DNA from 2 places in the Bacillus cereus group sp. MYBK79-1 genome. Region 1 is predicted to be linked to the other one. Evidence: riboswitches for the same ligand, from Rfam matches in the RefSeq annotation. Region 1 holds a riboswitch; the other holds the start of a gene.

Region 1 (11,067 bases):
AAAAAAACATATTTTTTCCACAGGTCTTATGCTATTTTCTTTATTTTTTGGGGCAGGTAATTTAATTTTCCCTCCCATGCTTGGACAAAATGCAGGTGAAAACTTTTGGCCGGCAATGATTGGATTTTTACTAACAGGAGTCGGTTTACCATTATTAACTGTTATTGCAATTTCTTTATCAGGAAACGGCATGCAACAACTCGCAAGTCATGTTCACCCATTATTCGGAATTTTCTTTACTGTAGTTGTGTACATCGCAATCGGTCCTTCTATGGGAATTCCACGCGTTGCAAATGTCGCTTATGAAATGGGCGTGAGTTCTTTCTTACCCGAAACAATTCGCTCTAGTAACCTAGCACTATTTGTATACACGGTCATCTTCTTCACTATCGTATTTTGGCTTAGTTTAAATCCATCTAAACTTGTCGATCGCATCGGAAATATTTTAACACCTATTTTATTACTCTCTATTTTCTTATTATTTGTTAAAAGTGTATTTACACCGCTCGGGCAATCAGGACCAGCAATGCAAGAGTATCAAACTTCTCCAATCTTCAAAGGCTTTATGGAAGGATACTTAACGATGGATACCATTTCTGCGCTTGCATTTGGAATTATCGTTGTAAATGCCATTCGTTCTAAAGGTGTGAAGGATCGTAAATCCATTGCCATCGCGACAGCGAAAGCAGGACTTATTGCCGCTACCGGTCTCGTACTTGTATATGGTGCACTTGGCTGGCTCGGTGCAACTAGCGTCTCTCTCGGATATGCAAAAAATGGCGGACAATTACTTACTGTTATCGTACAGCAATTATTCGGTCCATATGGTCTACTTCTATTATCTCTAATCGTTACACTCGCTTGCTTAACAACATGTGTTGGACTTGTATCTGCATGTAGTCAATACTTCTCAACATTATTGACTAAATTTTCATATAAAACGTTCGCTAGCATCATTTGCGCATTAGGATTATTAGTTGCCAACTTAGGTTTAACAAAAATTATTGCTATCTCAGTTCCAATTCTACTTGTTGTATATCCAGTTGCAATTGTACTCGTTCTACTATCGTTACTTCATAAATATTTCGGTGGATATCGCTCTGTTTATGTAGGTGCTTTAATTGGAGCAGCAATCGTAAGCGTATTTGATGGATTAAAACAAGGTGGTATTTCAGTTTCATTTATCACACCATATTTTGAATTTATCCCTTTATATAAGGAAGGAATAGGCTGGTTAATACCAGCCTTAGCCGGAGCTCTCATCGGCCTTACAATCGCTAAACTAAGCGGTGCGAAAAAAGTGCCCTTACTAACCGAACCTCGTGAAGTAAAAGCATCCTAAAAAAACTCCCGCAAGGGAGTTTTTTTACATTTGATAAGCAGTATGATTAAAACTACTTATTTTATACGCTTTCGTATAATAGTCGATATTTGTATCCACTGTTTCTACTTTGACAACATCATAGCAATCTTCTTGCTTTACTAAAAATAAATAGTACTCTTCTGTCGCCTCAACAATTGCAATTTTATCTGTTTCAACATTATATTGTTCACAAAGCGCTTGTAATGCGTTCACATAATCCCCTAATTTTTTAGACTTATCCATACCAAATATAGTTTGAACTAACATATACATTCTCCCCTTTGTATGTACTGTTAACAACTTAATGATAACGCTTACATTTATTGACGTCAATAAAAAGATTTGGTGTGAACTAATAATCAGCAAGGGCGCTCTATCCCCTTGCTGATTTACGTTTTACTTTATTATTTTGTCAATTGGTGTCTAAATGCATAAATAACCGCCTGTGTCCGGTCACTTACATTTAGCTTATTTAATATATTACTCACATGTGTCTTTACTGTTTTGAGGGCAATAAACAATTCATCTGCAATCTCTTGATTACTTTTCCCCTCTGCAATTAATAACAAAATTTCAGACTCTCTTTCTGTTAACTCCTCATGCAAAGGTTGTTCTTTCTTCTGACGCATACGAGACATCATTTTACCAGTAACTTTTGGCTCTAATACCGTTTCTCCATCATAAGTAGCTCGTACAGCGTCTGCTATATCACTTGCTCTTGATGTTTTTAATAAATAACTTGTCGCTCCAGCCTCAATAACAGGGTACAATTTCTCATCATCTAAAAAGCTCGTTACAACTACAATTTTCGCTTCTGGCCATTCCTGAATAATAGCACGTGTTGCTTCAACCCCATCCATCTCGTCCATGACAAGATCCATCAAAATAATATCTGGTCTTAATTGCAGTGCTAACTCTGAACCTTTTCTTCCATTTTCAGCTTCTCCAACTACTTCTATATCTGGCTGCGTTGATAAATATGCTGATACACCCATTCGAACCATTTCATGATCATCGACAAGTAACACTTTTATCATGATTCTCCCCCTCTCTCAATCATAATCGGTACTTTTACTTCTATTTGCGTCCCTTTAGCCGGGAAACTAAGTACTTTTAATGTCCCACCAATCTCATGAACACGCTCTTGCATTGATCTTAAACCATATGAACCAGCCTTATTCACTCCGACTTCAAATCCAACGCCATCATCAATAATTTTTAGAATTGCATATTGATCAATTTTCCGAAGACGTACTTCCGTTTTCTTAGCTTTCGCATGTCGTAAAGTATTGGATAAAGCTTCTTGCACAATACGAAATAAATGATCTTCTACACCTTTTTTCAATTCTATTGGCTCGATTAGCCATTCAATTTTCATATGTTGCTTTCGCGATAATTCCGTTAATAATTCCTCTATACCTTGTGTCAGTTTCTTACCTTCTAATTGTACAGGCCGTAAATGAAGAAGCAATGCTCTCATTTCTGACTGCGCATTTACAACCATATTTTCAACGAGCTGCAACTGCTTTTTCGTCATTTCTGGAATTTCAGCTACTTGTTCATTAATAGCCGACATCATCATCGACATTGCAAAAAGCTGCTGACTTACAGAATCATGCAGCTCTCTCGCCAATCGATGCCTTTCCTGAGATATCGCTTCTTGTCTCATCTCTTCATTCCAATGAGCTCGTTCATTCGTTACTTTTTGAAAGAGTCCAGCTTGCTCCTCTAATCGACGAGCAAGACCGATTACTTTTCGTTCCACTTCATGAAATTCATCATCTGCAGTAAACGAAACATCACTCGGAAAATTCCCTCGCTCTACTTCAAATAGAAAAGTATTTAATCCTTGTATACGCTGCTCTATATAGTAACCGATTGCATACCCTACAATTCCCCCGATAAGTAAACTTGTAGTCATAATAAACAAGCCAATTGGAACAGAAGCGATGGATTCTTTCCATAATAAATCATAAACTTGTTGCTCACTTTTCCATACATATACAATTGTACAAATAAGCGCGATACTAACTGAGGACAACATAGAGTAACGAATATACATCCACGAAATATTTTTTTGTTTCTTCATTATACTTTCCTCACTTCCGTATCGCCTACGACAAGCGAAGAAATAATTTTTATACGACGAGGAGCTTCTTTATACTGCTCTGTTCTAAATGTAACATTGCGATTAAACCCCGTTTCCTCATGTCCTGGCAGGAGCACACGTCCGACAATAACAGAATGATTTAATGACAGTTCAATATCATACGGCACATATAAACGAATATTCCCTACTACACCTCTAATAACAATTACCGTTTCTCCTTCTGGAATCATGGCAGTTGTTAAATCTATTTCAACATCACAAGCACCATATTGAACATTAATATCCTCAAGTTCATAAATATGATCCATCATTCGTACATTACCTACAAACATATTTTTCAAGTATGGTTCTGTACGATATATTTGCTTCTCTTCATCTATAATCCCTTTTTCTTTAATTTCAACCTTCATTGCTTTTTGCTGGTGCCCTTGCTGAATCAATTGATAACCAATTAAAGCTAAACAAGCAAATACGACAAGAACAAATGCTGCTGATGAAAATAAGAAGAATAAAAATACGATACCACCAACAAATAAAAATACATTTCCCCGTACGTAACGATTCTTTTTACGATAATACCTTCCAAACATAAGCATAATAAATGCAAAAATGAGACCACCTGGTTCAAAATGTCCAAGTATCATATCAAGAAAAAGACCGAATCCAAATATGATGAGGAGCATCCCCATTAATTGTGTTTTTGAAAATTGTTTCTTCATTTCAGCTCCCCCCTTCTTGTTACATATACATAGAAGAAAAGGCATTGCTTTCCAACACCTTTTCTCCTATCACTATATCATAAGCCTGTTTTATAATATACTACTATTATTTTGTTAACTCTTTCGTTAACAATACATCATTCTTTTCTTTCATTTCACGCTCAAGCTTTGCAATCTTCATATCAAATGTATCACGTTCATGCTCCTCATTTATACGAGTTTCTAAGTCACGAATATGATCATCAATTTCTTCAAAACGTAAGAATGGATTGTTTTCATCCATTTTATGCATCGCTGTATTCATACGACGATTTGCATGTGCCATATTTTCACGTGCCATTAGTTCCATGCGCTTTGCGTGCATTTCTTTTAATTTGTTTTTCATTTCAGAAAGACGACGCTCTAATTCATCGATTTGCTCTACAACACCTGCATACATTTCTTCTAATCGAGTTACTTGCCCTTCATAATAAGCTACTTCTTCTAATGCACGTTCGTGTAACTGTAATTCGCCTGCTTCTTGAGCGATGATAGCTTGCTTTGATCTTTTATTAACGAAATAACGTGCTTGCTCAAGCTCACGAGCGAAATTAGATTTTAATGTTTTATGACGCTGAATTAACTTCTCAATTTTTGTTGTTTCACGCTCACTATCGCGTAAATATTGGTTTAACATAGCGATTGGATTTTTTCTTTCTTTCTCATCTAACACATTATGAAAATCTGCTAAAATTGCATCGCGTACACGTCCGAATAAAGATTGTTTCATTATAATCTTCCTCTCTTCTACTTTATAAATTTGATTTGGTTTTTATTAGTTTTTCATTAACTTGTTCCACTCATCTTCAAAGTTGCTATATGATTTAGAACTTTCTGGAGCAGAATCAACAACTACATCTTTTTCTTTTTTCCACTCACGGTATCCGTAGTATAAAACTACTAATGCTGCGATACCGATTAGTGCTGGGGAATGAGAAAGTGCAATGGATAAACCGATTAAACCAACAATACCCCAAGCTAACTTTCCAAAAAATGATTGTGCTCGCACAAATGATTTATAGCTCCAGTACACAACTCCTGCTCCGATTGCGAATCCTACAATACCAGCAAGACTACCAAGAGCAATTAAAGCCAAAATACCGGCCGCGATAAACGCTAGAAATTGTTTCATCTTGTGCTTGCCTCCCTTCGATTTGATACTCTTATCTTAACTATTTTTTCATCTTTCCATAACGAGCTTAAGAACCGTTTTCGACTCAGACTTAAGACCGAGTTGCATTCAGCCTTTTGTAAAAACATATGGTAGGAGTAGGAACATTCGCCCTTTTATCGCATATAAAAAGCCGTACAGAGAATATTCTCTGTACGGCTTTCGTTACGATTCATAAACTTCATTTTAATTACGCTGTTTTATGATACTCTTTCTTTCCCGCCACTTTAGAAAACCTCGGGAAACCAATTAATATAGAAATGATTCCACATACTCCAACTAAGATCGGATAAAACGCATATGGTAACAATTCAATCGGAGATAACGCCGCAAATCCTGCTGCTGTTAACATTTGCGCGCCGTACGGTATTAATCCTTGCACACAACATGAGAAAAGATCTAATACACTCGCTGATTTACGTGGATCAATTTCATACTGATCTGCAATGTTTTTCGCAAGTGGACCTGTAAAGATAATAGAAATCGTATTATTGGCTGTACACATATTCGTCATACCTACTAAACCAGCAATACCAAACTCTGCTCCTTTTTTAGAACGAATATTACGTGTTAAAATATTCATTAAATATTGGATGCCACCATTATATTGAATCAGTTCGACCATACCGCCAATTAAAATAGCCAGTAATACTAACTCCATCATACCGCCCATTCCAGTCGTTACACTTTTAAAGAAACTCTCTAACGTGTAACTGCCATCTAAAAGACCGATAACGCCAGATAGTACCGTTCCACCAGTTAATACAATAAGTACATTCCAGCCAAGTAACGCTGTAATCAGTACTCCTGCATACGGTAAAATCTTTATCCAGTCAAAGCTATGCGCTTTAACTTGCGTATCGCTTCCTAAAGTAAGTATTACTAACAGTACAATTGTAATAATAGCTGCTGGTAATACAATTAAAAAGTTCGTTTTAAACTTATCTTTCATTTCTGTTCCTTGTGAGCGTACTGCTGCGATTGTTGTATCTGAAATAAATGATAAATTATCACCAAACATCGCCCCGCCAACAACAGTAGCCATCGTAAGTGCAATGGAGATATCAGTTTGCCCACTAATCCCTACAGCAATTGGTGCTAATGCAGCTATTGTTCCCATTGAAGTTCCCATCGCTAATGAAATAAATGCACCTATAACAAAAATTCCAGCCACGATAAACCCTTGCGGTAAAATGGATAACGCTAAGTTAACTGTAGAATCAACGCCGCCCATCCCTTTTGCTGTTTCAGAAAACGCTCCTGCCAGTACAAAAATCAGAACCATAATCATAATATCTGGGTTCCCTGCACCTTTAGCAAATCGTTCTACTTTTACATTAAAGCTTTCTTTACGATTCATTGCTAAAGCGACTCCTACAGCAATTGAAATTGCTACAAGTATCGGCAATTTATAGAAATCACCTGTAATAATTCCAGAACCAATAAATAGCGCCAAAAATATCCCAAGTGGTAATAAAGCCAAACCATTTCCTCTCGTTTCTTTCAAAGTACCATCTCTCCCTAGTTTCAACCTTTTTCTAATAAATAACAAAAGACCTCTTCCAATGAGAAGAGGTCTTATACATGTATAAGAAACGCTCTTCTCATCTTTCAAGCACATGCTTGCTGGATTTGGCACAGCACTCTGAAATCGAGTCCGCTGCCGAGGCATCGTAGGGCCAGTCCCTCCGCCTCTCTTTATAAGAAGGTTTCATATTTATTTTTTAATAGTAATTTCTTCCCTAACTTTACTCGCTTACAAAACAAAAGTCAATTATTTTTTGTATAGATTTTTTTGGTAATTATGCAAAAATTTGAATACAACAATCATTTTAACTTTTTGATTTCTTCTTCCAATATTGAAATCCAATAAAATTCACTATTTTTTATTGCATCTATTATCCATTTCGTGGTGTACCAAGCTAACTCATACTCTTCTTTTGTAACATTGCCACTTTTATAAGCATCCTCTAGCTCATCTTCATCTAGTACATACACCTTACCGTTCGGTAATAATACTACATCTAAATATAAATCATCAAAATACGGTAAACCACGGTCGTCAATTTTATATTCTTTTGCCACATCGATGTAATATTGCACTAATTTTTTCTGATCATCTAACATAGCTGTAATCGCAAAGTTTTTCCCTTTTATGAAATATTGAATCCACGTATATTGATTCCCTGCAATACAAAGTTCTTTACCATCATATTCTTTACAACTAGGCTCTCTAACTTTTTTTATTTCCAGTATTCCTAGCATTCCTTCTTCTACTCGCTTAACCGTATAATCCTTCTCTAGTAGTCGCTTCCACGAAGAACCGTCACCATATTTACGTTTCATTACGTCCGCTCCCCTTCTATATAGAAAAGCCCCCACATATTATGTGAGAGCTTGTTCAAATTATAATTAAGCTGCTTGCTTATTAGAAATTTCTTTCAAATAAGCTTGTCCTTTTTCAGCATCATACTGACCTTCCCACTTAGACATAACTACAGCTGCTAAAGAGTTACCTACAACGTTAACTGCTGTACGAGCCATATCTAAAATACGGTCAATACCAGCGATGAAGGCTAAACCTTCAGCTGGAATACCTACTGTACCAAGTGTCGCTAATAATACAACGAATGATACGCCCGGTACACCCGCAATACCTTTTGATGTAACCATTAATACAAGTAATAATGTAACTTGTTGAGAAATAGATAAATCAATACCGTACATTTGCGCTAAGAAAATAGCTGCAATCGCTTGATATAAAGTTGATCCATCTAAGTTAAATGAATAACCTGTCGGAATAACGAAAGATGTAATTGCTTTCGGACAACCGAACTTCTCCATTTTCTCCATGATTTTCGGTAAAACTGTTTCTGAACTTGCTGTAGAGTATGCTAAGATCAGTTCGTCTTTTAAAATCTTGAAGAATTGGAAAATGTTAATTCCAAATATTTTCGCTGTAAGTCCTAAGACAACTACAACGAAGAAGATCATTGCTCCGTATACGACAATTAGTAATTTCCCTAATGGAATTAATGACGCAAGACCAAATGTAGAAACTGTAACACCGATTAGTGCAAATACACCAAATGGTGCAAATTTCATAACCTGGTTCGTTACGTAAAACATTGCATCAGCTACACCTTGGAAAAATTGAAGAACTGGTCTTCCTCTTTCACCAATTGCTGCTACACCTAAACCGAATAGTACAGAGAAGAAGATAATAGCAAGCATATCTCCATCAGCTAATGACTTCATAATATTCGTTGGAACAATATTTACAAATGTATCTGCAAATGAATGACTTTGTACCTGCTCTGTCGTATGTGTATATTTTGAAATATCTGTCTTTGTTAACTGCTCCATATTTACGCCTTTTCCTGGTTGGAAAATATTCGCTATTAATAGACCAACAACAATTGCAATTGTTGTAATAATTTCAAAGTAAATAATTGTTTTTCCGCCTAGTCGGCCTAATTTTTTTACATCACCAACACCAGCAACTCCAACAACAATACTTGCTACAACAATCGGCACAACGATCATCTTAATTAATCGGATGAAAATATCGCCAATTGGTTGTAAGTATTTCACAACAGCTGGATTATCAAAGAAAATCGCCCCAACTGCAATACCTAGTGCAAGACCAATTAATATTTGCCATGCAAGTCCTATTCTTTTCATACTTGTTGTAACCCCCTCTTCGATGTGTCACTCTACCTCTCATTCTATATCTATAAAACTTGAAATTAAGAGTATTACATATTATTCGACAATTCACTACATTTTGTCCCTGTTGAAAATCATAAATCAAAATTTTAAATCTGACAACAAAATAAGTTTGCCCGAGCGCAAATAATTTTCTTGACAAAAACAAAACCCATGTCAGAAAACCTCACATGAGAACGATTCCTTATGAGTGTTTTATAGGATTTCTATCTAAAATTTTACTATATAAAATAATTATATTTTTCCTTTATTTAACAAAAAATACCAAAAATACATCCTTGTTACACGAACAAAAAATGCATGTACCATGACAATTATCGTTGGAAAATGATAAATTCCGACAAAACTTAGCAATTTTATAAAATTTTCTTTACATTATGATTACAACGATAGACACTCTTCTTCTTATGATATATAACAGTCATAGGGAAAGGAGCCAGACAACCATGAAAAAGAAATTTGCAGCGTTTAGTGTTTTAGCAGCAGGAACAATTTTTGTTTCTCCGTTACTTTCACCCGTATACGCTGAAACGAATCAAGATAAATTATCTAATATTCAATCTGAATTAGAAGGAAAACAAAATGACTTACAAAATAAATCAGCTGAGAAAGACCAAATAGAAAAAGAAATTCAAGAATTACAAAAGAAAATTGACGATTTAACTACTTCTATTAATAAAAACGAAGCTGAATTAAACGATACAAAAAAAGAAATTAGTAAAACACAACAAGTAATTACTGAAAAAAAGAAACATATAGAACAATTACAAACAAACATAGATACACGTCAGGAAGTTATTAAGCAACGACTGCAATCTATGCAAGAAAAACCTCGCACAAATATTATTACAGAGGTAATAACAACTTCTACAAATATCGCTGATCTTGTTGATAATATGTACTCTGTAAGTTTAATTTTAAACAACGATACTGATATTGTGAAAAAACAAACAACTGATCAAAATGCTGTAGCGAAAGAAAAAGAGGCTGTCGAGAAAAAAGAACAACAACTGAAAGAATCTGAGCAAAAATTAGAACAAAAACAGCAAGAATTACAAAATAACCAACAACAGCAACAAACTCTTATTAACGATCTACATACGAAAGTAGCTAAAGTAGATTCGGAGATTGAAGGATTAGAAGAATCAAAAGGTATTTTAGAAAATCAGCGTCAAGCTGTTCAAAAAGCAATTGAAGAAGAAAAGCGTGCCGAAGAGGCTCGTAAAGCTGAAGAAGCCCGTAAGGCAGAAGAAGCTCGTAAACAAGCTACTACATCTGCTCAAACAGCTCAAGCAGCTCCAACACCACACGATACAAATATTGGCGGCTTTATTAAGCCAGCAGCTGGATCAAAAACTTCTGGATTTGGCGTACGTTCTTTAGATAACCATAAAGGAATCGATATCGCTGCTTCAGGAACTGTTCCAATTATAGCGGCTGCGGATGGTGTTGTTATTCGCTCGGAATTATCATCTAGTTACGGAAATGTTGTGTACTTATCTCACCGTATAAACGGAAAAACATACACGACAGTATATGCTCATATGAGTAGCCGTTCTGTATCAAGTGGACAAACTGTAAAACAAGGCACTCAACTTGGATTTATGGGTAACACTGGCCAATCATACGGACAGCATTTGCACTTTGAACTTCACCTTGGAGAATGGAATGTCGGTAAGACAAACGCAGTGGATCCATCCCCTTATATTGGATTATAGAAAAAAACTCGGTGCATACCGAGTTTTTTATTTTCACTTCACACACTATAGGTACTCCAAATAAACTACAACTAAATGCCTATATTTTACGGGGTGAATCATATGAATACACAAGTACAACAAAAAATAGAAGAAGCTAGAGAAACTTACATTGGCCAGTTATTTACATTTGGGCGGCTCATCGTTATTTTTAATTGGATCATTTATTGCAGTCGTCA
Region 2 (13,642 bases), on a different contig from region 1:
TAATGTTAAAATTCTTGAAGTTCTAATTACAGCCTTTTCACTCATATTCTTAGATGTAGTACTTTTTATTATGTCGTTTACAATTAATGTTGAAGACGCTAATAGTGTTGCAGATGCAGTTGACATAAGAGCTGAAACAACACTTGCAATGACAATCCCTAATAAGCCTACTGGTAAAATTGTAATGGCCATTGTTATAAACGCACTTTGTGGATCACTTAAATTCGGAAAAACTACAGCAGCGCACATACCAATTATACTGATTGCAACAGCATATAAAAGACAGTATACCCCTGCGCCAATTGTACCTTTTTTCGCAATCCCTACAGTCTTGGCAGTAAAAATCCGCTGCCATATATCTTGGCCGATTAGTACCCCTAAACAATATAAGAGAAAGTACGAGAAAATTTTATCTCCACCAATGTTGGCTATTTCAAAATAACTATGTGGTAATTTTTCTTGAAGAGCAGACCAACCTCCAGCCTTCTCTAAACTAAGAGGTAACATAATTGCAAATACTCCAATTGTCATTACAATAAATTGAAATATATCGGTCATCGTTACAGACCACATGCCTCCCAGTAATGTATACATAACAACTACACTACCGCCTAATAACATACAAAGTTTAATATCCCACCCTAGTAGTACATTTAATATAGTCCCCATTCCAATTACTTGCGTTACAGTAATCATCGTTACATATATAAATGTAATTAATGAAGTAATTACTCTTGTTTGTGAATTAAAACGTAACCCTAACAGTTCACTGATTGTAATGATTTTAAATCTTGATACTCTCTTCACTAAAAATATTCCTAATAGAATAATTCCGATTCCAATCATAACAACGAGCCATATCCCTGAAATACCAAATTCATATCCTAATCTTGCAGTTCCAATTGTAGATGCCCCACCAAGAATTACTGCGGCTAAACAAGCTAGATACATTACTAAACCTAAACTACGACCAGCAACCATAAAATCTTCAGATGTTTTTGCTTTCCTTGCCCCTATAAAACCAATACCAATAATAATTATAAAATAACCAGCCATTAGTAATATATCTACTGTATTCATAACATCCTCCTTTACAATACATACTATTTTAGCCTTACTAAATTACGTCTTTTTTGCATCGCTACAAGAGTAATCATTTCATATGCAATACTTGATGCTGCAATTGCTGTAATTTCTCCACTATCATACGCAGGTAACACTTCGACTAAGTCAAATCCAGCAATATGTAATCCATCTAATCCTTGCATAAGTTCCACTGCTTCAATCGTTGTAGGTCCACCAATTTCAGGCGTTCCCGTTCCGGGTGCGTATGCAGGATCTATAAAATCAATATCAAATGAAACGAAAGTCACTGCATCCTTTACTCGTTCATGAATTCTCCGTAACACTTCTGTATATCCAATTTTCCGCACTTCTCTCATTGGGATAACTTCAAAACCTAACTCTCTTGCATCCTCTATATCATTTGGTCCATACAAAGGACCACGCATTCCTACTTGAATAGAATGATCGACATTAATAAGCCCTTCTTCAACCGCCCGTCGAAATGGAGTTCCATGCATATATTTTTCCCCATAGTAATGATCCCATGTATCACTATGCGAATCAAAATGAACAAGAGCTATAGGGCCAAATTTCTTTGCGAATGCTCTTAAATTTCCTAATGAAATAGAATGATCCCCGCCTAATATAATAGGTACAATCCTTTTTTCTAATAAAGGTGTTAAACCTTCTACGATATTGTCATATGTACGATGAATATTACCAGGTACAATATCTAAATCTCCATAGTCTACCCCTGAACAATAATCAAAAATATCAATTGCCTGATCTGGATTATATGGACGTAATAAACTTGAAAAATTCCGAATATGATTCGGTCCTAAACGCGCTCCCACACGATACGACTGTGCAGTATCAAAAGGAATTCCTAGCACTGCAAAATCTACATTTTCAGTAGTATTTTTTTGTTCTAGTCTCATAAACGTTTTCACTCCACAAAAACGAGGTGACATAGCAGAGTCCTTAGGTTTATACATCTTCTCACTCCTACCATTTATTTTTCTACAACTTTAAATAAAATAAATCTTACATTAGGATATTCTTTGCCTCATACTCATAAAGGTTGACTTATCAATTTATCCCCTACTTATTTTTCTTGTGCTAAATCTTAAAGCATTGAAAATAAGTATTGATATAAGGCAATGTTCTCTCCTCCTTTGTATTGTTTATTAATGCAACTATCATGCCAATTTAGAAAAAAGAAGAAGATGGACGAAAATATTTCATCCATCTTCTCACAATTCATAACTTCAATTTATCTTATACTTCTTCAATTTTCTTACTACAGAGGGCTGACTTATCGCTAAATTCTCTGCTATTTTCACAGTCGTTTTATATTTTCTCTTAGCATCCAATAATACTTGCTTCTCTACCATTTCTAGTATTTCTGTAAGAGTTTGAGACGATTTTGTAACGAATTCATCACCACTCTTAGATTTATAGTAATCTGGTATATTTTCAATCGTAATAAGCTTTGAATGTGATGTAATCACGAGCCGTTCTATTATATTCATTAATTCTCTTACATTTCCTTTCCACTTTTGCTGTAATAAAATTTGTATGACCGCCTGATCCAATTCCCTCTCCCTTTTATATTGAGTACAAAATTTATTCAAAAATAAATAAATCAAATTCATAATATCTTGAGGTCGTTCACGTAATGGAGGAATCAAAATTGGTACAACGTATAAACGAAAATATAAATCTTGTCTAAATTTTTTATTCTCTACCAGCTCTTCTAAATCACGATTTGTTGCGACAATAAGCCGAAAATCTGCATTCTTCAGCTTTGTTCCACCAACTCGATAAAATTGTCTTTCTTCAATTAGCTTAAGAAGTTTTACTTGTTGTTCAAGTGAAAGCTCTCCTACTTCATCAAGAAACAAAGTTCCCCCATGAGCAAGTTCTGCAAATCCGGGTTTTCCATTTTTTTTCGCCCCTGTAAAAGAGCCAGCTTCGTACCCAAAGAATTCAGCCTCAAATAAAGACTCAGGTATAGCAGCACAATTGACTTCAATAAAAGGTCCATATGTTCTTGGACTTTTATCATGAATATAACGAGCAATAGCTGTTTTTCCTACTCCTGATTCTCCAAGTAGAACTGTATTTACATCCACCTCTGCAACTTGATGTATTGTCTCCATTGCTTTATACATAGCAGGATCATCGGCAATTAACCCTACTGATGTAATTTTTTCACGCAGTGCAAGTTGAGCTTCCTCTTTCACACGTTCCAGTTCCTCTTGCATATGATCTAAATATTTCTGAATTTCTATCAAATCCGAAACATCATAAGAGTAGCTTACAACTCGATATACTTCGCCTTCCTCATCCAATAGGGGTACTCCCGTTACTAGCAATTTATTACCTGTCTTTGTAAGCTGAACAACTGTGATTTTCTCTTTTTTTTGTATGATTAACGGTGTCACAATCGGAGTAATAATACCTGTTCGTTCCAATTCATAAATAGAAGCACCGATTAAACTTTCATACTTAATTCCATATCTATCAGCGGTAAATTGTGTCGCTTTTAGAATCGTCCCATTTACATCTGTTACGATTAAATCATCCATTAAAGATTCCAATATCGTCTCTGTTTCAGAAATAAATTCTGTATATAACAATTTTTCACCACCGTTCAAAATTAAGAAAATTCAATCTATTCATTAATGAATATTTTATTTGATTTTGTATAGAAATGTAAAGCATAAGTTTTCTCATAAATGAAAGAAACAAGGTAAAAAAGCATAAGAAACAGGCGACTTTCCGTTCAAGTTTGAACGAAAGGCCGCCTTTTTGCATTGTGCATATGTTTTACGAAATGAAAAACGTAAGTTTTTCATTTCCCTCGTCAAATTCACTCCTTTTTTTATCTATCCCTGATTCCTCTGCGCCTCTTTAAACTCCTCCTTCACCTTATCTAACAATCCTTCTTCCGTAATTAATCGATACGCCGTATTTGCTAGTGCTTTTGCTGATGTAATTAACGCTTTGTCTCCAAGTTCTGAACGTGCTGCTTCTCTAAATTCATTCGTATGCGCAATTAAGTCATCTGGGCCGATTTTAATGTACGGGTGAATGGTCGGTACGACTTGGCTTACGTTTCCTGCGTCCGTTGATCCGATTCCAACTCTTTCTTTACGGTTTACGTCTTCACCTTGTAATTCTAGTTCTTCGGCTACGACGTCGTTATATGTTTTTGTTACGAGTAGTTCATCGATTTCATTTTGGAATTGATGGATTTTTACTTTTGTGCCTGTTGCTAATGCTGCTCCCTCAGCGATATTTCTTACTTTTTCTGTTACTTCCCCACATCTCTGTCTCGTTGCTGCACGAATAAAGAACCTTGCTGCGGCGTAGTCAGGAATAATGTTAGGTGCTTTTCCGCCCTCTGTAATAACACCATGAATTCTTACATCTGACGGAAGCTGTTGGCGAAGTGCGTTAATACTGTTGTACAGCTGGATAATTGCATCTAATGCGTTAATTCCTTCTTCTGGTGAAGCTGCAGCGTGAGCGGTTTTTCCGTAGAAATGAAAATCAAGTGGATCGACTGCTAGTGAAGGACTCGTTGTCGCTGTTTTTCCGCTCGGATGAATCATAAGCGCCGCATCAATATCTTTAAACAAACCAGCCTTTACATAACTCGCTTTTGCACTACCGTTTGGTCCTCCTTCTTCAGCTGGTGTTCCAAACACGACAACTTCTCCTCCAATTTCTTCAAGCGTTTCTGATAATGCGATTGCTGCCGCAACGCTAATTGTCCCAATTAAATTGTGACCACACGCATGACCGAGCCCGGGTAAAGCGTCATACTCAGCTAAAAACGCGATAACTGGCCCTTGCTTTCCTGAACTTTTCCGCGCAATAAATCCTGTTTCATGTCCAGCTATATTGTGCTGCAATTGAAATCCTGCACTCCCTAGCAATAAACTTAACGTTCTTGATGCGTAAAACTCTTGATTACCGATCTCCGGATTCGCATGAATATTATGACTTGTTTCTATGTACTTTTCCTTATTTCTTTCTATACTCTCTTCAATTGTTTTTCTTTGTGACGTTACTCCAGTCGCTCCCATTGTTCTTCCTCCTTTTATTTTCACGTAAAAAAGCCTCTTTCTAAAAGATAGAAAGAGGCTTCTGCATATACAGTCAAAATGAGCTTCTTTCTTATCTTTCAAGTTACCTTGCTGGAATTGGCACAGTATTCATAAAGAATCCGCTGCCGAGGTATCATAGGGCCAGTCCCTCCACCTCTCGTGATAAGAATTTTCATAAAATTATATTAAATTATTTTTATTCTAAGTTCATTCCAGGTAAAAGTCAATGAATTCCTATCCGAATTTACCGAATATCTAAAAATCCTTTTAGTACACCAATTGTTTCTGGTGCTTGCAGTCTTGCACATACGTACGGAAATTCCGTACTACCTTCAAATATCATTTGTGATGTGAGCGGTGCGCCTGCCCAAAAGATTTCATCATCGATTACGATAAACGGGAATGCTTTATTTTGCCTTTGTAACTTTACGTTTTTCAATGGAACTGGTCCATCACTATACACCGTTATTTGCGCATTTGTACGCATTAACGCTTGCCATACTCGTTTATCCACTTGCTTTGTACTTGGTAGTGAAATAATGATTTTTCGTTTTGCGGCTAAAATATCTTTCAATAATCCTTTCGGCTCTTCAAGATTCATTTCCATAAACCAGCGTAAACGTTTCGAAATTTTTCGTTCCCACAATTGTCTTGATGTCGTGCGATCATACACATCTCCGTGACGTTCTATATGAGCTGTTAATTGTGATAACGCTTGTTTTCTCGAAAGGTTTTTACGCATATAATGGCAATCTGATAATTGAATGAACTTTCCTCTCGCTCTCGTCACTGCAACGTTGACGAGGCGATGGTTTTTATGGTCAAAGAATAACACGCCAGGTCGTTCTTGCGGATAACTATCGACTGTATCAAATATCATCATATCTCTTTCAGACCCTTGAAACTTATGAACTGTCGCCGCTAAAACTGGTATGTTTTGATATTTCGTTCTCTGCAACATTTCTCTAATACACGTTGATAAAAAGCGGGATTGTGCCCTGTAAGGTGTAACAACACCGATCGATTGAACACCATCTAACAGTCCGATTAACATCATTTGCATCGCTACTAAACCAGACATAATATTAAAACGAGATCCAGAAGCAGCGTCTTTTAAAGAAAAGGCTCCCATTAAACTCGTATCAAATAAAACACTTGCCTCATTTGCGAACGGTTGCAATTGCGCAAGTTCTGTACGCTCTGAAACAGACGGATGATCATACACTCTATTTTTATAAATAAATGAATTTGTAAACTTCGATATATCCGCATGCATACGTCTTTGTTCCTGCAGCATAAAGAGGTTCGGATGTGCTTCTGATTTATTGACAGACTCAACAATTCCGGCATGGTAAAACATACCTTCCCCGAGCCATTTTCGAACGAGTTCATGGTTCGCCATCGCAATTGGAGGTAACTGCAAAAAGTCCCCACATACGACGATGCGTTTCCCAAGTGAAGCCGCTAATGCAATTTGCGGAACATATGCCATACTCACTTCATCTACTACAACTAAATCAAATGTACGCTCATAAATAAGTGAATCAATGGCACATTTCGATAACGTTGCGCCGATTACTTTCGCATTTTCAATGTATTCTTTTTCTACTTCTTTAATTTTCGCTTTTTGCTTTCGAAGATCACTTTCAATCTCTTGTATACGCTTCTTATCAGCAGAAGTCGCTTTATATGATAAAATCTTTTCACGAAGATCTTGGCGTGTTTCTTCTAAATAGAGTCTTTCTTCTCCCCAAGATCCGTTCGTCGTTTCAACTAACTTCGACGCAAGTAACGTTTCATGATTTCGTATATGATCATGCTGGCTATAACCGTAACGAACAATTTCACCAGGCGTCCATTTCTTTTTCTTCTCAATTTGCTTCGTTACTTCACTCATTAATACGTCCACTGCTGCATTACTATGAGCTAATACAAGTACCGATTTTCCCTTTTGATAATGCGCTGAAATAATACGTGATAAATTGTAAGACTTCCCTGTTCCAGGTGGTCCCCACACGTACGTTGTCGGATTGTAAAACGAACGATACGCCAATTCATTTTTCGGATTTTTCATCTTCTCAATATGTTTCGGACTGCTCGTCCCATCAACAAGACGCTTTATACGATTACGTTTTAGCTTATCTTTATGTGCCTCTTTCAATCGCTCTTGTAGTTGCTCTAACAATTGCCACGGTTCACTGTATAAAACAGCTTCTCTTATTTCACCTTGTATATAATCATTTAATTTCAGTTCTATTTCTAATCCGTGTACAGATAATACTTCTCCTGTCGCTTCTTCACCATCAAACTCAATTCGAATTGGTGAACCTTCAGGTAAGCTTACTTCCGATATAAGCTGAAATACGTATACTGTACTTTCATAATCTGTATATAAAAAACGACCGTTCATGATAGAAATTTTACTACCACCTATCGTTTTCCAATGTTTAATTTCATACGCTAATGCATAATGCCACTCTTTCATCGTTGCCGATAATGAAGGAGTTTGAGTAGGTGTATTCATCGTATAATCTCCTTCCTTCTCCCCAAACATACTTTCTCACTATACCATATAACACGCTAAAATTTGTAAGGTTTTTATCTTGCTTATTTTCTTAATTTTCAATAATATATTGTATATAATTTTCAGAAAGAAGGAATCTACATGCCAGTTAGAAGAATTGAACACGTTGGACTTATGGTTGCAAACTTAGAAACATCTATTTCATTTTATGAAGAGGTAGTCGGCTTACAGCTCATTAAACGTATGGGGCACCCGAATCCAAACTTAAAACTCGCTTTTTTAGGTGTGGAAGAATCGAAGGAAACGATACTCGAATTAATTGAAGGCTACAACTCTTCTCTTCCGGCAGAAGGAAAAGTACATCACATTTGCTTTAAAGTGGATTCATTAGAGGATGAAATCGAAAGAATACAAAAACACGGCGTAACCTTCCTACTAGGAGAAGAAATTGAAACATTACCAGATGGAACACGTTACATATTCTTCGCTGGTCCTGATGGAGAGTGGATTGAGTTTTTTGAGACGGAGAGATAAACAAAGCCGGAATTCCGGCTTCTTTTCTATTACAAGTACGAATTAACGTATATTCTATAGTTACTTTCACAATAAAAATTAGAACTCCACTCAGTTTTAGCAATAAGTATTGAGTTAGGGGGTAAAATGATGAATACAGTTTTTATTATCGTTTTTTGGGTACTTATACTATTTCCACTTCTTTATATAATCCTGCTAAAGAAGTGGAATATAAAAGTAACTGCTTTATTTGTTGGAAGGATTCTATTAAGTATTGTCTTTTTCATAAATGGCATGGTGTTGGGACTGCAACGAAATTGGTCAGAGCCTCCCTATGAAAAAGAATGGGATTTCTTTATAAAGTCTTTGCAAAATGGGAAAACTGATGCACTTATAGAAGTATTTCTTCTAATTATTATCATTACTTTAGATTTAGCAGTTATATTTTTTTATAGAAATAAAAAGAAATAGGATATTCTCTCCTATTTCTTTTCTTACTGTTATAAAAATCTTTCAAATAGTTCTAACTTGCACAATGCTTCCCGTTAATATAATACGCTGATTCTGTAAAAACCGTAAATACAACCTCTACTTCTGGAAGTCCAAAATCCATTACATATGTAGTAATGGCCTTAGCAAATCGATCACGAATTTCCTGTCCACGCTCAAACCATTTTACTTCAATAAGAGGAAACGCTTCTATTTCTTCTCCATTGAATACAAACGTAGAACTTGGTAGTTCCAAGGTAAAATTATCCGTACCACACTCACAGATATCTGCAAGCTCTTCTACTAATGGCTTGCTTATGCTTTTTAATTGTTCAGTAGTAATTCCACGAAACACAACATGCGGCATGTGAATCCCTCCGTTACATAGCTTTATATTTGCTCACATCATAACACAATTTATTTTGCTGCACTAACATCTATTGGTACATTTCAATGACATTCTTAAGAATGATTATATGTTATTGAAGCAATACATGTATTGTAACCTGAAAAATAATAATGAGGTATTGTCACATCGATATCAAACTATCAAAAAGAAATGCCCCTAAATAAAAAAACACGCTATTCTTTCTATAACATCAATTAAAAAAAGAAGGGAGTATCCCCCTCCTTTTTTCAATTCCGTGTCCCTTATTAGTTACTATAACCACGATTCAGTTTCGTTAACTTTTCATTTATGGCAAAAATTCTTACTCTAATATCTTTAACACCAAATGTTTGAAGTCTGTTTTTGTGCATTTCCGCGTATTTTTCGGCATCTTGTTTTTCTTCAAATACATAGATGCCTCCAGCTTCATTCGTTTCTTGATTCTCCGTCCATATTTTCCAATGGAATCCTTCTTCTTCATTAATACTTTTTGCTAAATCCCGAAATGCTTTTTCCATTTCTTCACCAAAAGGACCTTCAAACGGGAAATCAACTTGCAATAAATATGCCATCTTCACTCACCCCTATTTTTAATATAAAATTCATCAGGAATTCCTTTGTATAAAAATCCTTCCCATTCTTTTACTGATTATGATTCGAATGATAGTAATGTCTAAATTCGTATTGCTATTATTATTCAAGCACTAATTGGAGAAACACCCTATTTGTAAAATAATCACAAAACGATAGTAACTTGAACGCATAAAGTGAAACTTTAATCAGTGGGGGTTTTACGGGTAGTTGATCCCCCACCTAACTTCTTTGCTTCCGCTGAATTTTGAGGTGGGGGTCCTACTGCCCGGCAAATAGCGGGATAAATAACATCATTACATTAATCTTTTTTCGGGAGTACAATTCCTTTATATAATTGAACTGTAATCAAGTAATAAATCGAGTAAATTACTACAAAAATAACAAGTGGTAACCAAATACGAAAGTACGGATCGATTACAAGAGGACTAAACATGTTCATACCAACTAATATATGAGTAATCCCCACAATTGCTGGGAATAAGAATATGAAGAATAACTCTTTATAAATTGATTTTTTTAATAATTCTCGGCGGACACCAATTTTATGAAGCATTTGATAACGTGTTACATCTTTTGATGCTCCCGACAGAACTTTAAACATTAAGCAACTTGCCATCATTGCTAAAAATGCAATTCCAACGAAGAAGCCCATAAACATTAGTCCGCTGGCAAAATCATGACCCCTAATATATGCTTGATACTTACTATCCAATTCTTCCGCTTTCACATTTTTATATTTTGCTATTTGTAATTCATCAAGTTTTTTCCATTCTTTTATGTATGATCCAAAATCATTTGTTTTCCCCATAAACACAGTACTTTCTTTACCCTTCAACCCATCGTATATGTTTTGATCCACAATTTTCATTTCATAATCAGGATATAAATAATTGGGCTGGATCGTTCTGAAAGCCTGAATCCACTGTTTTGTGTCGGTCTCTCCTTTAACCCGTTTTATTGAAAATACACCAATTGGTAATCCCTCTGAAACTTTTTCTATCTTCAAACCTTGTATGAAAGGGCGATTTTTCTCTACATCTTCTTTGAGATAATAAACATACCTATCATCAACTTTGTAATGATATTCAAGTTTTTCTTGAAATAAGATACCATCCAAAATTTTCTTTTCTTCCGCTGTTGGATTATGAATGACTGAATCGTAAATTCGCATTTGATCTGTCATGTTTAAGATGTTGTTTTTAAATGCCATACCACAAGCAATTCCGCCAGCACCAAGAGCTACTAAGATCGCTACTGTTGCAAGCACATTTGTTAGACCATTAATGCGGAAATTTAATTGTGCAAAAGTAAAAGCATTGAGGCCTTTTTCACTACGTTTTTTATTACTCTTTAACTTGTTTATCATAACTGGGAGAAGTGATCCAAATATAAGGTAAGTACCAACAGTTGCTGTGATTAATCCAACGGCCATTAATCCCAAAGCAATTAGCGGATTTGCATGTGACATATAAATCAATGATGCATAACCAATACCTAATAAAAGAATACCAAGGAATGCAATTACAACTGTCATTTTTCCTTTTATGGCAACACGTTCTGTTTGTTCATCTGCATGTACAAGTTGCAGTACAGAAATACGAGATAATTTAATACTATTCATAATTGCCGATAAAACAAATAGTGCAAAGAAGAAGAGGCAAGTAATAGCTATAGATGGCAGATAAAATGCTTTATACCCTTCGCCAGCAAACTCGAGTTGTTTCATTAATAGATGACCGATACCTTCTGCAAGTCCTACACCAATTGTAATTCCAATCAAAAGAGATGTGGCACCTAATGTGATTGTTTCGATAAACATAAGTAAGGTAACTTTATGCTTTTTTGCTCCTAACATCATATACATACCAAATTCTTTTTGACGAAGAGCTGATAAGAAAGAGTTTGCATATAAAATATAGAAAAATGTGATAACCGCTAACAAAAAGGAACCGATTTTAAATACAGACACAATATCTCTAATAGAAGAGTTAGATTCAAGGAATGTTTTATTGGATGCTAGCGTTTGAAACATATAAAAAGTTGAAATAGAGACAATAAGACCAACAAGTAAGACAATGTAATCTTGCAACTTACTTTTTAGGCCTGACATAGAAAGCTTAAATAACATGATTGAACTTCCTTTCTTACGCTTTTTGTGTGCCTAAGTTTGCAAGCACGTCTAAAATTTCTTTATAGAATTCTTCACGGGTACCACCGCAATGAATTTCTTTATATAACTCACCATCTTGAATGAATAAAATACGCTGACAGTAACTTGCGCTGTAAGGATCATGCGTAACCATCATAATGGATACACCTTGCTCTTTATTTAAGCTTGTCATGGCATCAAGTAAACTCGTTGCATTTTTAGAATCTAGAGCTCCAGTCGGCTCGTCTCCTAAAATAATTGCAGGTTCATGAACTAACGCACGTGCTGCTGCGGAACGTTGCTTTTGTCCACCAGATACTTCAGATGGATACTTTTGAAGTATTGCTGTAATACCTAACATATCAGCTACTTTTTCTACTTTCTTTCCAATATTACGAGATGAAACACCTTGAAGTGAAAGTGGGAGTGCAATATTTTCATATATAGATAAATTCTCTAATAAGTTAAAGTCTTGGAAAATGAATCCTAATTTTTGCGAACGGAAATCAGAAAGCTCACCTTGTTTCATTTTCGTTATATCCGTACCTGCAATTTCAACAACGCCGCCTGTCGCTTTATCTAACGTTGAAATTACATTTAATAATGTTGTTTTACCAGAACCAGATGGCCCCATAACACCGACAAACTCCCCCTCTTGAATTGAGAATGATACACCTTTTAATGCGTGTGATTGATTCTCACCTTTTTTACCGTACAATTTTTGAATGTTTTTTACATCTACAACTGGTTTTATCATATATATCCTCCTACGTTTGTTTTTTCTATTTCATTGCACTAAGCTACTATTTTTATTTACTACTAACAAAATAGTCATGTTGCATCCACCCTTAAGCTACAATGAAAACTTTCATTTTATCTTCTTCACTCACCTCATCACTTTGAATACACCCATGATAAACTATGAAAATTAGGAAACACCCCGTAAAATCCTTAAGATTTCTTAAGTTTTAAAAAAAAAAGCTTATGGAAACTATAATTCCATAAGCCATTCTATTTAATTGGATGTTCAACAATAAAGGACATCCAGCCGTCTTTATATTCTGCGTATATATTACCATGATGAAGTTCAACAATTCTTTTTGAGATAGCAAGCCCCAGACCATTTCCCTGGTCATCTTGTCTTGCCTTGTCCCCCCTGAAAAACCTTTCAAACAATTTATTTGGATCGCTGACAGGCGGTTTCTCGACTTTATTTGATACTTTCAAAATTGCTTTGTTATCCATTAATTCAAGACATACGGATAATTCAGATGGTTTTATACTGTACTTTATAGCATTCATAAAGAGATTTTCATATACACGTACCATTTTTTCTACATCTATGAAGATAGGTATTGTTTCTTGTGTGATTGATTTTTGAACGATTAAGCTTTCCTTTTCAAATATAGGAATGTATTCTCCAACTATTTGCTCCAACAAACCTGATAAATCAACTTCATTAAGATTTAACTTAGCATCTATGCCTGATAAACGAGTATATTCAAACAGCTCATCAATTAAACATTTCAGTCTCTGTGACTTTGAATAAGTAGTTTCAAGGTATTCCTGTAATTGTGTTTCACTGTTGTATTGCCCTCTTTTTAATAAATCTATATAGCCAATAATAGATGTTAACGGTGTGCGTAAGTCATGAGATACATTGGTTATAAGTTCATTTTTTGTACGTTCTAATCGTCTTTCTTGTTCAAATGTATTTTCCAATTCCTTGGACATATAGTTGATATTTTGAGCAAGTTGGGTCAATTCGTCCTTCCCGTTAATCCCAATAGTTAAACCCAGTT

What was found. A riboswitch is a leader RNA that binds a small molecule or an ion and turns the genes downstream of it on or off. The one in region 1 is predicted to bind S-adenosylmethionine.
Positions count from the first base shown of each region.
Region 2: linked by a shared signal. The riboswitch ahead of ACTFOB_RS22335 (M20 family metallopeptidase) and the one ahead of ACTFOB_RS14225 (Na+/H+ antiporter NhaC family protein) in region 1 are both predicted to bind S-adenosylmethionine.

Region 1 is NZ_JBQAEO010000007.1:165,190-176,256, forward strand. It holds gene brnQ3 (branched-chain amino acid transport system II carrier protein BrnQ3) at 1-1,342, shown strand, start outside; gene ACTFOB_RS14195 (DUF3922 domain-containing protein) at 1,367-1,705, opposite strand; gene ACTFOB_RS14200 (response regulator) at 1,768-2,400, opposite strand; gene ACTFOB_RS14205 (histidine kinase) at 2,397-3,452, opposite strand; gene liaF (cell wall-active antibiotics response protein LiaF) at 3,452-4,192, opposite strand; gene ACTFOB_RS14215 (PspA/IM30 family protein) at 4,299-4,961, opposite strand; gene ACTFOB_RS14220 (lmo0954 family membrane protein) at 5,007-5,363, opposite strand; gene ACTFOB_RS14225 (Na+/H+ antiporter NhaC family protein) at 5,593-6,909, opposite strand; SAM riboswitch class I at 7,004-7,109, opposite strand; gene ACTFOB_RS14230 (DUF402 domain-containing protein) at 7,230-7,748, opposite strand; gene gltP (glutamate/aspartate:proton symporter GltP) at 7,815-9,086, opposite strand; gene ACTFOB_RS14240 (murein hydrolase activator EnvC family protein) at 9,578-10,849, shown strand.
Region 2 is NZ_JBQAEO010000018.1:60,120-73,761, reverse strand. It holds gene ACTFOB_RS22350 (sodium:solute symporter) at 1-1,080, opposite strand, end outside; gene speB (agmatinase) at 1,104-2,060, opposite strand; gene ACTFOB_RS22340 (sigma-54 interaction domain-containing protein) at 2,334-3,707, opposite strand; gene ACTFOB_RS22335 (M20 family metallopeptidase) at 3,957-5,162, opposite strand; SAM riboswitch class I at 5,251-5,352, opposite strand; gene ACTFOB_RS22330 (AAA domain-containing protein) at 5,428-7,737, opposite strand; gene ACTFOB_RS22325 (VOC family protein) at 7,849-8,241, shown strand; gene ACTFOB_RS22320 (hypothetical protein) at 8,368-8,691, shown strand; gene ACTFOB_RS22315 (DUF1904 family protein) at 8,744-9,076, opposite strand; gene ACTFOB_RS22310 (monooxygenase) at 9,364-9,669, opposite strand; gene ACTFOB_RS22305 (FtsX-like permease family protein) at 9,990-11,819, opposite strand; gene ACTFOB_RS22300 (ABC transporter ATP-binding protein) at 11,836-12,597, opposite strand; gene ACTFOB_RS22295 (sensor histidine kinase) at 12,852-13,642, opposite strand, start outside.